3 regions of the Streptomyces sp. NPDC047014 genome follow, and region 1 is predicted to be linked to each of the others. Evidence: riboswitches for the same ligand, from Rfam matches in the RefSeq annotation. Region 1 holds a riboswitch; each other region holds the start of a gene.

The links. A riboswitch is a leader RNA that binds a small molecule or an ion and turns the genes downstream of it on or off. The one in region 1 is predicted to bind cyclic di-AMP.
Positions count from the first base shown of each region.
Region 2: another riboswitch for cyclic di-AMP. It lies ahead of ABZ873_RS26335 (M23 family metallopeptidase); the one in region 1 lies ahead of ABZ873_RS16075 (transglycosylase family protein).
Region 3: another riboswitch for cyclic di-AMP. It lies ahead of ABZ873_RS10710 (LysM peptidoglycan-binding domain-containing M23 family metallopeptidase); the one in region 1 lies ahead of ABZ873_RS16075 (transglycosylase family protein).

Region 1 is NZ_JBEYVX010000023.1:34,999-38,199, reverse strand. Features, by position in the region: gene ABZ873_RS16080 (transglycosylase family protein) at 1-946, shown strand, start outside; cyclic di-AMP (ydaO/yuaA leader) riboswitch at 1,226-1,394, shown strand; gene ABZ873_RS16075 (transglycosylase family protein) at 1,398-2,102, shown strand; gene eno (phosphopyruvate hydratase) at 2,388-3,201, shown strand, end outside.
Region 2 is NZ_JBEYVX010000067.1:10,654-13,854, forward strand. Features, by position in the region: gene ABZ873_RS26330 (pitrilysin family protein) at 1-873, shown strand, start outside; cyclic di-AMP (ydaO/yuaA leader) riboswitch at 1,112-1,271, shown strand; gene ABZ873_RS26335 (M23 family metallopeptidase) at 1,284-2,087, shown strand; gene ABZ873_RS26340 (GntR family transcriptional regulator) at 2,279-2,950, shown strand; gene ABZ873_RS26345 (HPr family phosphocarrier protein) at 3,188-3,201, opposite strand, start outside.
Region 3 is NZ_JBEYVX010000012.1:27,119-30,319, reverse strand. Features, by position in the region: gene ABZ873_RS10715 (SGNH/GDSL hydrolase family protein) at 1-605, opposite strand, end outside; gene ABZ873_RS10710 (LysM peptidoglycan-binding domain-containing M23 family metallopeptidase) at 769-1,749, opposite strand; cyclic di-AMP (ydaO/yuaA leader) riboswitch at 1,754-1,963, opposite strand; gene ABZ873_RS10705 (tyrosine-protein phosphatase) at 2,246-3,037, shown strand; gene ABZ873_RS10700 (aspartate aminotransferase family protein) at 3,077-3,201, opposite strand, start outside.

The DNA of each region.
Region 1 (3,201 bases):
CGCTGCCGACACGGCCACATGGGACCGGGTCGCCGAATGCGAGAGCGGCGGCGCGTGGAGCGCCAACTACGGCAGCGGCGCCTACGGCGGACTGCAGTTCTCCCAGGAGCAGTGGCAGAACGCCGGCGGACTGGAGTTCGCCGAGCGCCCCGACCTGGCGAGCAGGTCCCAGCAGATCGCCGTCGCCGAGCGCGTCCTGGCCGCGCAGGGGCCGCAGGCGTGGCCCATGTGCGCCGCCTCGGCCGGCCTCACCCAGCAGGGTCCCGCCGCCGAGGTGGACCCGGGACTGCCCGGCGGCTCCGGCGCGGTGGCCCCGACGCCTTCCCGCCCCGACCAGTCCGTGCCCACCACCGGGGGCGGCGAGCGGTCCACCGACTTCGGGACGCCGACCCCGAGCCCGTCCGGCACCCCCTTCCTCATCCCCGACGCCCCGTCCGTCGGACTGCCCGTCATGCCGGTCCCGGACGCGCCCACGACGCCGCCGGTGGACCCGACGGCCCCCGTCGCCCCGGTCGACCCGAGCACCCCGCCGGTCACGCCCACCGACCCGGCCACCCCGACCCTTCCGGTGGACCCGACGGCGCCCACGACGCCCACCACCCCGCCCGGCACGCCGAGCCCGTCCCCGGCCGACCCGAGCGCCCCGGCCCTCCCCGTGGACCCGAGCGCCCCGGCCACCCCGGACGCCACCGTCGGCGAGGGCAGCGGCAAGCACCGCGGCGCGCCCGCCGTCGAGGAGGGCACCCCCGTCACCCCCGCCGTCAGCCCCTCTGATGCCGCGTCGGATCCCACGTACACCGTGAAGGCGGGCGACAGCCTGGCCACCATCGCTTCTGCCAAGGGAGTGAAGGGCGGCTGGAGCGGTCTCTACGAGGCCAACGAGCAGGTCATCGGCGGGGACGCCGACCTGATCAAGCCCGGACAGAATCTGGATCTAACCACGTAACAAGGGCACTTCGGGCATCCGGAAAGAGCTGATTGTCCGTTTCCTGCAAGTGAGACATGCGTCTCTTCCGGTCAACTGGCGTGTCCCGCCCCAGGGCTTGCGCAAACCCCGTCCCCACCTGCGCAAACATCCCTCCGGGGAGCGCAAGTAGGGGCCCTTTCTCCCCGATGTTCCTCGTTGAACATCGGGGAGAGCTATGTCTACCTTCTGAATCGCTCGCCACCGCGAGCACCTTCGACCGCATCGCCGAGTCCTGCCGGCGGACGGGGGGAACAGTCGTCGCGTCAAGCGCCGAAGGCAGGAGCGGGGGAACCAAGGTAGGCGCCGGGAAAGGTCGTTGAGAGACGGTCAGGTACCGGCTAGGGGTTAAGTGGTGCGCTAGGTCGCACCGCCGGGCACTCACACCCGAACCCGACAGCTCACCTCGTAGGCGTCGGTGAGGAGAAACTCCATGCTGCTTTCCGGCAAGGGCAAGCACCGTCGCGGCTCCAAGGCCGTCCGCATCGTCACGCTCGCCGGCGTCGCCGGTGTCGCTGTCGCCGCCCCCCTGATGGCCGCGGGTACCGCCAGCGCCGCCACCGGCTCCGAGTGGGACAAGGTCGCCCAGTGCGAGTCCGGCGGCAACTGGTCCATCAACACCGGTAACGGCTACTACGGCGGACTGCAGTTCTCGTCCTCCACGTGGGCCTCCTTCGGCGGCAAGTCCTACGCCGCGCAGGCCAACCAGGCGTCCAAGGCGCAGCAGATAGCTGTCGCCGAGAAGGTCCTCAAGGTCCAGGGCAAGGGTGCCTGGCCGAGCTGCGGCAAGGGCCTGTCGAACTCCTCCTTCACGGGTGGCGGCTCCACCGAGGCCCCGGCCTCCAGCAAGCCGAAGAGCACCCCGAAGAAGACCGAGACCAAGAAGGCCGAGACCAAGGCTGCGCCGAAGAAGGAGACCAAGCGGGCCGAGGCCCCGGTCACCCGCTCCGAGCGCACCGAGGCCCCCGCGCCGAAGACCGGCAACGGCTCCTACGAGGTCAAGGCCGGCGACACCCTGGGCACCATCGCCGACGCCAACGGCGTCAAGGGTGGCTGGGAGAAGCTGTTCGAGCTGAACAAGGACATCGTCTCGGACGCCGACCTGATCTTCCCGGGCCAGAAGCTCAAGCTCAGCTGAACCGCGCGGCCGTAGCCGCGCACGCGTACGCAACGCACAGCATTCCCACCGCCCGGCGCGCCGCCCCCCACGCGCCGGGCGGTGGTGTGTGCGCCCCCGTACGCCTCCCGCGCCCCCTCCGGAGCGTGCCCCTATGTCCCGGAAGAGGGGTATTCAGCCCCTTTTTCGTCCCAGGGGACGGGCGGTCGGCCGGCCGAACCCCGGAAGCCGGTTAGGCTCTAGGCGGCAAGGCCATCCCACGGCCTGACACGCCACCGCACACCCAGCGTCACATCCCAGAAGGAGATGCTCGTGCCGTCCATCGACGTCGTCGTAGCCCGGGAAATCCTGGACTCCCGAGGCAACCCCACGGTCGAGGTCGAGGTGGGCCTCGACGACGGCAGCACCGGCCGTGCTGCCGTTCCGTCCGGCGCCTCCACCGGTGCCTTCGAGGCCATCGAGCTCCGCGACGGTGACCCCAACCGCTACATGGGCAAGGGTGTCGAGAAGGCCGTCCTCGCCGTCATCGAGCAGATCGGCCCGGAGCTCGTCGGCTACGACGCCACCGAGCAGCGGCTGATCGACCAGGCCATGTTCGACCTGGACGCCACCGACAACAAGGGCTCGCTCGGCGCCAACGCCATCCTCGGCGTCTCCCTCGCCGTCGCCCACGCCGCGTCCGAGGCGAGCGACCTGCCGCTCTTCCGCTACCTCGGCGGCCCGAACGCGCACCTGCTGCCCGTTCCGATGATGAACATCCTCAACGGTGGGTCGCACGCCGACTCCAACGTGGACATCCAGGAGTTCATGATCGCCCCGATCGGTGCGGAGTCCTTCTCCGAGGCCCTGCGCTGGGGTGCCGAGGTCTACCACACCCTCAAGAAGGTCCTGCACACCAAGGGCCTGTCCACCGGCCTGGGCGACGAGGGCGGCTTCGCCCCCAACCTGGAGTCCAACCGCGCCGCGCTCGACCTCATCGTCGAGGCCATCAAGCAGGCCGGCTACACCCCGGGCAAGGACATCGCGCTCGCGCTCGACGTCGCCGCGTCCGAGTTCTACAAGGACGGCAAGTACGAGTTCGAGGGCCAGTCCCGCTCGGCCGCCGAGATGACCGAGTACT
Region 2 (3,201 bases), on a different contig from region 1:
CCGGCCTCGCTGCGGATGTCCCGGCCGCGCCAGGGCACCGAGGAGACGGTGGCCCGGATCGACTCCGCCGCCGTACGCGCCTTCTACGAGGCCCACGTACGCCCCGCCACGGCCACCGCGGTGGTCGTGGGCGACCTGACGGGGATCGACCTGGACGCCGTCCTCGCGGACACCCTGGGCGCCTGGACGGGCAACACCGCCGAGGCCCGCCCGGTGCCGCCGGTGACGGCCGACGACACCGGCCGCGTGGTCATCGTCCACCGGCCCGGCGCCGTGCAGACCCAGCTGCTGATCGGCCGGATCGGGGCGGACCGCCACGACAGCGTCTGGGCGGCCCAGGTGCTCGGCACGTACTGCCTGGGCGGCACCCTCACCTCCCGCCTGGACAAGGTGCTGCGCGAGGAGAAGGGGTACACCTACGGCGTGCGCGCCTTCGGGCAGGTGCTGCGCTCCACCGCCGACGGCAAGGGCGCCTCGATGCTCGCCATCAGCGGCTCGGTGGACACCCCCAACACCGGCCCGGCGCTCGAGGACCTGTGGAAGGTGCTCCGCGTCCTGGCGGAGGGCGGGCTGACCGACGCCGAGCGGGACGTGGCCGTGCAGAACCTGGTGGGCGTGGCCCCGTTGAAGTTCGAGACGGCGGCCTCGGTCGCGGGCACGCTCGCCGACCAGGTCGAGCAGGAGCTGCCGGACGACTACCAGGCGCGGCTGTACGCGCAGTTGGCCGAGACGGGCACCGTGGAGGCCACCACGGCGGTCGTGAAGGCGTTCCCGGCGGACCGGCTGGTCACGGTGCTGGTGGGCGACGCGACGGTCATCGAGGAGCCCGTGCGGGCCCTCGGTATCGGAGAGGTCAGCGTCGTCACCAACTGACGCGTCCCACAAGGGCCCGGCAAGGGCACGGCAAGGGCCCGGCAAGCGCGCGGTATGCGCCCCACAAAGAGCTCCGGCGGAACCTCCGCCGGAACTCTTTTGTCCGTTTAGTGGTGTGGCAGCTCGTATGTGATGTGGCGTACGCAACAAAAACGCGCGTCTGTTTGGTGATCGGCTGATGATCCGCCTAGCGTCATCCGTGCTGTTCGTCAGTCGTGACCGCCGCACCCGCGGCACCGGACAGCGATCGCCGAGTCCCCGTCAGGCGCGAGCCTGGGGAGCCGGGGACCCACTTGTGTCCCTGGGGTGAATCGGACCCCCTCGCCAGAGGAGGCCCGTAGGAGACCTTCCTGCTCCGAACCCGTCAGCTAACCCGGTAGGCGAGAAGGAAGGAAAGGATCAACCCCTTCATGGCGTTTGGCAGTCGTCCCGCTGGTACCGGCAAGCACCGTGGTTCCAGCCGCCTGAGCAAGAAGACCGCCGGTTACGCCGGTATCGCCGCGATCGCCACGACGGGTGTCGTCGGCTCCCTCGCCGCCCCGGCCTTCGCCGCGGACAACCACAGCAGCAGCCCCGCCGCCGGCAACGCCCTCGGCGCCGTCGTCGTCGCCGACGAGCTCGCGGGCGACCTCGCCGACCAGGCCGTGTCCCAGCAGCGGGTGGCCGACCACGCCGCCGCCCAGGCGCAGGCCGAGGCCGAGGCCAAGCAGAAGGCCGCCGAGGGCAAGCGCCTCGCCGAGGCCAAGGCCAAGGCCGAGCGGGAGGCCGCCGAGCGTGCGGCCCGCGAGGAGGAGCGCAAGCGCCTCAACACCTTCGTCTCACCGCTCGACGACTCCTACGTCAGCACCCAGTACAAGGCCGGCGGCGGCATGTGGTCCTCCGGCAGCCACACGGGCATCGACTTCCACGCGGCCTCCGGCACCTCGGTCCACGCCGTGGGCGTCGGCACCGTCGTCGAGGCCGGCTGGGGCGGTGCGTACGGCAACAACGTCGTCATCAAGCACAACGACGGCACCTACACGCAGTACGGCCACATGTCCTCGCTGAGCGTCTCCGTCGGCCAGCAGGTCACCCCGGGCCAGCAGATCGGCCTGTCGGGCTCCACGGGCAACTCCAGCGGCCCGCACCTGCACTTCGAGGCCCGCTCCGGCTCGCAGTACGGCTCGGACATGGACCCGATCGCCTACCTGCGCTCGCACGGCGTCAGCCTCTGACACCCGCGCACCCTTCCGCTTCACGCCAGGACCCCGGCTCGCACCGAGCCGGGGTCCTGGCGTTTTCGCGCCTCCGCGCAATGTTACGGATTTCCGTCCGCTCTCGAAATTATGGTGTGCTGCAATAGAGTTGTGACGCGCGCCCGCGCGGGCATTGTGGCAGGCAGTCGGAAATGGGCGGAGGTCCGGTCTTGCGTATTCCCGCGCACGCGGTATGCACAGCGATCCGCGACGACATCGTCTCCGGGGTGTTCGAGCCGGGGAGCCGGCTGACCGAGGAGGTCCTGGCCCGCCGGTACGGCGTCTCGCGCGTCCCGGTCCGCGAGGCCCTGCGGACCCTGGAGTCCGAGGGCTTCGTGACCACGCGGCGGCACGCGGGGGCCTGTGTGGCCGAGCCGACCGCGCAGGAGGCCGCGGACCTCCTGGAGCTACGGGTGCTGCTGGAGCCCCTGGCCGCGGCGCGGGCGGCCCGCCGGCGCACCGACGGCCACCTCAAGGTGCTGCGCGGGCTGGTCAGACTGGGGCAGGAGCGGGCCAGGCGCGGCCAGGGGGAGGATCTGCGGTCCCTGGGCGGCTGGTTCCACGAGACCCTGGCCCAGGCTTCCGGCAGCCCCGGCCTGATCGCGCTGCTGACGCAGATGCGGCACAAGATCGCCTGGATGTACCTGGTGGAGGCGCCGGCCCGGCCCGTGGAGTGCTGGGCGGAGCACGGCGCGCTGGTGGACGCGGTGGCGCGCGGGGACGCGGAGCGGGCGCGGGCCCTGGCCGCGGCCCATGCCGAGCGGGCGGCGGGGGCGCACCGGCCGCGTCCGGCGGTGAGCAGTTCGCAACCTGCCGTCAACATGCCGAGCGGCCGGCATTAACAGGAGCCGTATACAAAGGACGGAAATCGCGGGCGGCTGCCCGGAATTCCCCGCACCCGGTGAATTCGGGCCGCCGGAATTCGCCGGGCCCGCGTGAATTCCGGCCTGCCGTAATTGCGCCGCGCGCGCATTCCCCGTACACACGAGAACGGCGGAGCCGCGGCTCCCGTCGCGCCGGGGGCCGCGGCTCCGCCGCGTACCGCTCGGGTCCTGTCCGCGGGCGGCGGACCCGAAGGATCAGACCGTCTCGG
Region 3 (3,201 bases), on a different contig from region 1:
TCGAGCCCGAGCACCTGCGCGGCGCGCAGAGCGACCCTGGTGTGTCCCTCGGGCGAGAGGTGCAGCCGGTCGGTGTCCCAGGCGCGCCGGTCCTGTACGGACCTCAGCGACCAGAGGTCGAGCACCGGGCAGTCGTAGCGGTCGGCGATGGCGCGCACGTGCGCGCTGTACGTCGCGACCTTGCCGCGGAGGTGCTTGAGGACGGGCACGTACCGGGTGTCGAAACCGGTGGTGATCATCACGTGGCCGACGGCTCCGGTGAGATCGGCCACGGCCGCCTCGAAGCGCTCCGCCACGTGGTCCGGGTCGCTGCCGGGGCGGATGATGTCGTTGCCGCCCGCGCAGAAGGTGACCAGGTCCGGGGCGAGGGCCTTGGCCCTCGGGAGCTGGTCGGCCACGATCTGGTCGAGGAGTTTGCCCCGTACGGCCAGATTCGCGTAGCGGAAGTCGTGCTCCTCGCGCTGGTCGGCCAGGAGTACGGCGAGCCGGTCCGCCCAGCCGAGAAAGGAATCCCCGGGTCCCGGGTCCCCCACGCCTTCGGTGAAGCTGTCCCCGATCGCCGCGTACGAGCCGATGGTCTTGAGTTTCGTCGTCGTCGCTGCCACGAGAACCCATCCTTCACTCCCGTGAGCAACCTACGCCAACGTAATGAGGGGTTGACGGGCCGTGATCTATACCACGCGAGGTATAAGGAATAAGTACACGTGGGGCCGGGACCCCCCTCGGGTCCCGGCCCCACGCGTGTCGGTGCTCCGGCGGCGGCTGCCGTCAGAGGCTGGCGCCCTTCGAGCGGAGGTAGGCGATCGGGTCCATGTCGGAGCCGTAGGACGGGCTCGTACGGATCTCGAAGTGCAGGTGGGGGCCGGTCGAGTTGCCGGTGGAGCCGGAGAGGCCGATGCTCTGGCCGGCGGTGACGCTCTGCCCGGAGGAGACGGACAGCTGGGACAGGTGGGCGTACTGGGAGTACTTGCCGTCCGCGTGCCGGATGACGACCTCGTTGCCGTACGAACCGCTCCAGCCGGCGGAGACGACGGTGCCGGCGCCGACGGCCTTGACGGTGGTGCCGGAGCTCGCGATGAAGTCCACGCCGGTGTGGTAGCCGGAGGACCACATGGCGCCCGCGGTCTTGTAGGCGGTGGAGACGCCACCGCTGACCGGGGCGACGAAGCCACCGGCGGCGGGGGCGGCCGGAGCGGCGGGGGCCTGCTCGGCGGCCCGCTTCGGGGCGGCGGCCTTCGGAGCGGCCTGGGGAGCGCTCTTCGGCGCGGCCTTCGGGGCCGCCTTCGGGGCCGCCTGCGGCGCGCTCCGCTGGGCGCTGCGCTGCGCCGGGGCCGGGGCCTCCTCGGCCGGAGCCGCAGCGGCCCGGCCGCCGAGGTTCAGCCGCAGGCCCGGGTGGATCAGGGAGGGGTCGGAGCCGACGGCCTCGCGGTTGTCGGCGTAGAGCCGCTGCCAGCCGCCGGCCAGACCGCGCTCGGCGGCGATCGCGGAGAGGCAGTCGCCGGACACGACGGTGTAGGAGGACGGCGCGGCGGCCTGGACGGGAGCGGCGGCGACGGGAGCGGCGCTGACCGGAGCGGCGGGGGCCGCGGCGGGGGCGACGGCCGGAGCGACCGCCGGGGCGACCGCCGCGTGGGCGCCCGCGGTCACCGTCAGGGGCAGCGCGAGGGCCGCACCGCCGGTACCGGCGAACGCGAATCCGCGGGAGATCGAAAGGGACTTGGGACGGCGGTGCTTGCCCTTTGCAGGCATGGCGGATTCCTCTCCGGCGCCTGCGAGGTGAGCTGTCGGGTTCGGACTGGAGATGTCCGGCCGTTCCTGTACGAGGACATGGACGGCTTCACCCCGAGCCGGCACCGGAGAAATGGATCTCCGGGACGGCGGCCTACCTGGTTCCCCCGCTCCTGCCGCGCGAATGGTTCGGTTGCGGTTTCCGGGTGGTGGCAGGATTCGGCGGTCCGCCCGGATCGATCGCGAAGGTAATCCCTTTCGGCGGCGGGGAACAAGCCGCGAATTCGCTGACGGAATACCAGGAATGAACGGCCGTCGGAATCACGGTCACCCTGCGTCCATTCCGTACCGTCAACAGCCGCCCCGACCGGGCCATTCGGCCTTGGCGATCAGGCACGCACCGTCACCGTATGATCTGGCTCACGGGGACGGGCCCGATCTCGCCTCCGGACATGGCAAGTTGACACCAAAGACCGCAATTCGGACAGACGCCCCACGGCGATGCGGAGGAGTTCCCGTGACCCAGCAGATACAGGAACCGGAACTGACCGGAGTGCGCAATTTCCGCGATGTAGGCGGATTGCCGACTTCTGATGGCCGAAGGGTCACGCCGGGACGACTCTTCCGAAGCGGACATCTGGCGCATGCCACCGAAACCGATGCGGAGTTCCTGTCCTCGCTCGGCCTGCACACCGTCTTCGACTTCCGCAACGACGCCGACCACGCGCTGGAAGGCCCGGACATCGCCCTGCCCGGGGTGCGCAACCTCAACATCCCGCTCTCCGACCCCGCCGACGGCCGCGAGTTCTGGCGGCTCGTCCGCGACGGCGACCTCGGCCAGCTGCGCGAGCTGCTCGGCGAGGGCCGGGCCGCGGCCCGGATGGCGGAGTCCTACCGGGGGATCGTCCGCGACCGCACCGCCGAGCACAGCCGGGTGGTGCACGCCCTCGCCGAGGACAGCGTGCCCGCGCTCCTGCACTGCGCGGCGGGCAAGGACCGGGCCGGGCTGTCCGTCGCCGTCGTCCTCCTCGCCCTGCGGGTCGAGCGCGAGGCGATCGTCGCGGACTACCTGGAGTCGAACGCCCCGCACCGCCGCTACCGGGTGCACCGCAGCTCCGCCTCGGCCGAGTCCCGCTCCGCCGAGGTGATGGAACTGCTCGCGCCGCTCTTCGACGCCCGCGCCGCGTACCTGCTCGCCGCCTTCGACACCATCGACGAGCTCTGGGGCGGGGTGGACCGGTACCTGGCGGACGGCCTCGGGCTCACCCCCGGAACCCTGGACCGGCTGCGGGACCGCCTCCTCGACTGACGGCCCCGCCGCCCGCCCCAAGACCCTGCGAGCAGGCCGTCAGCGCGCCGCGACGGCCTGCTTCACCAGGGTCCTGCCGAACTCCCACATCAGCCCCGACCCGCCGTGCGCCTCGTCCATGACCTCGCGGAAGGCGCCCACGAACCGGTCCACGTCCGCCTCGT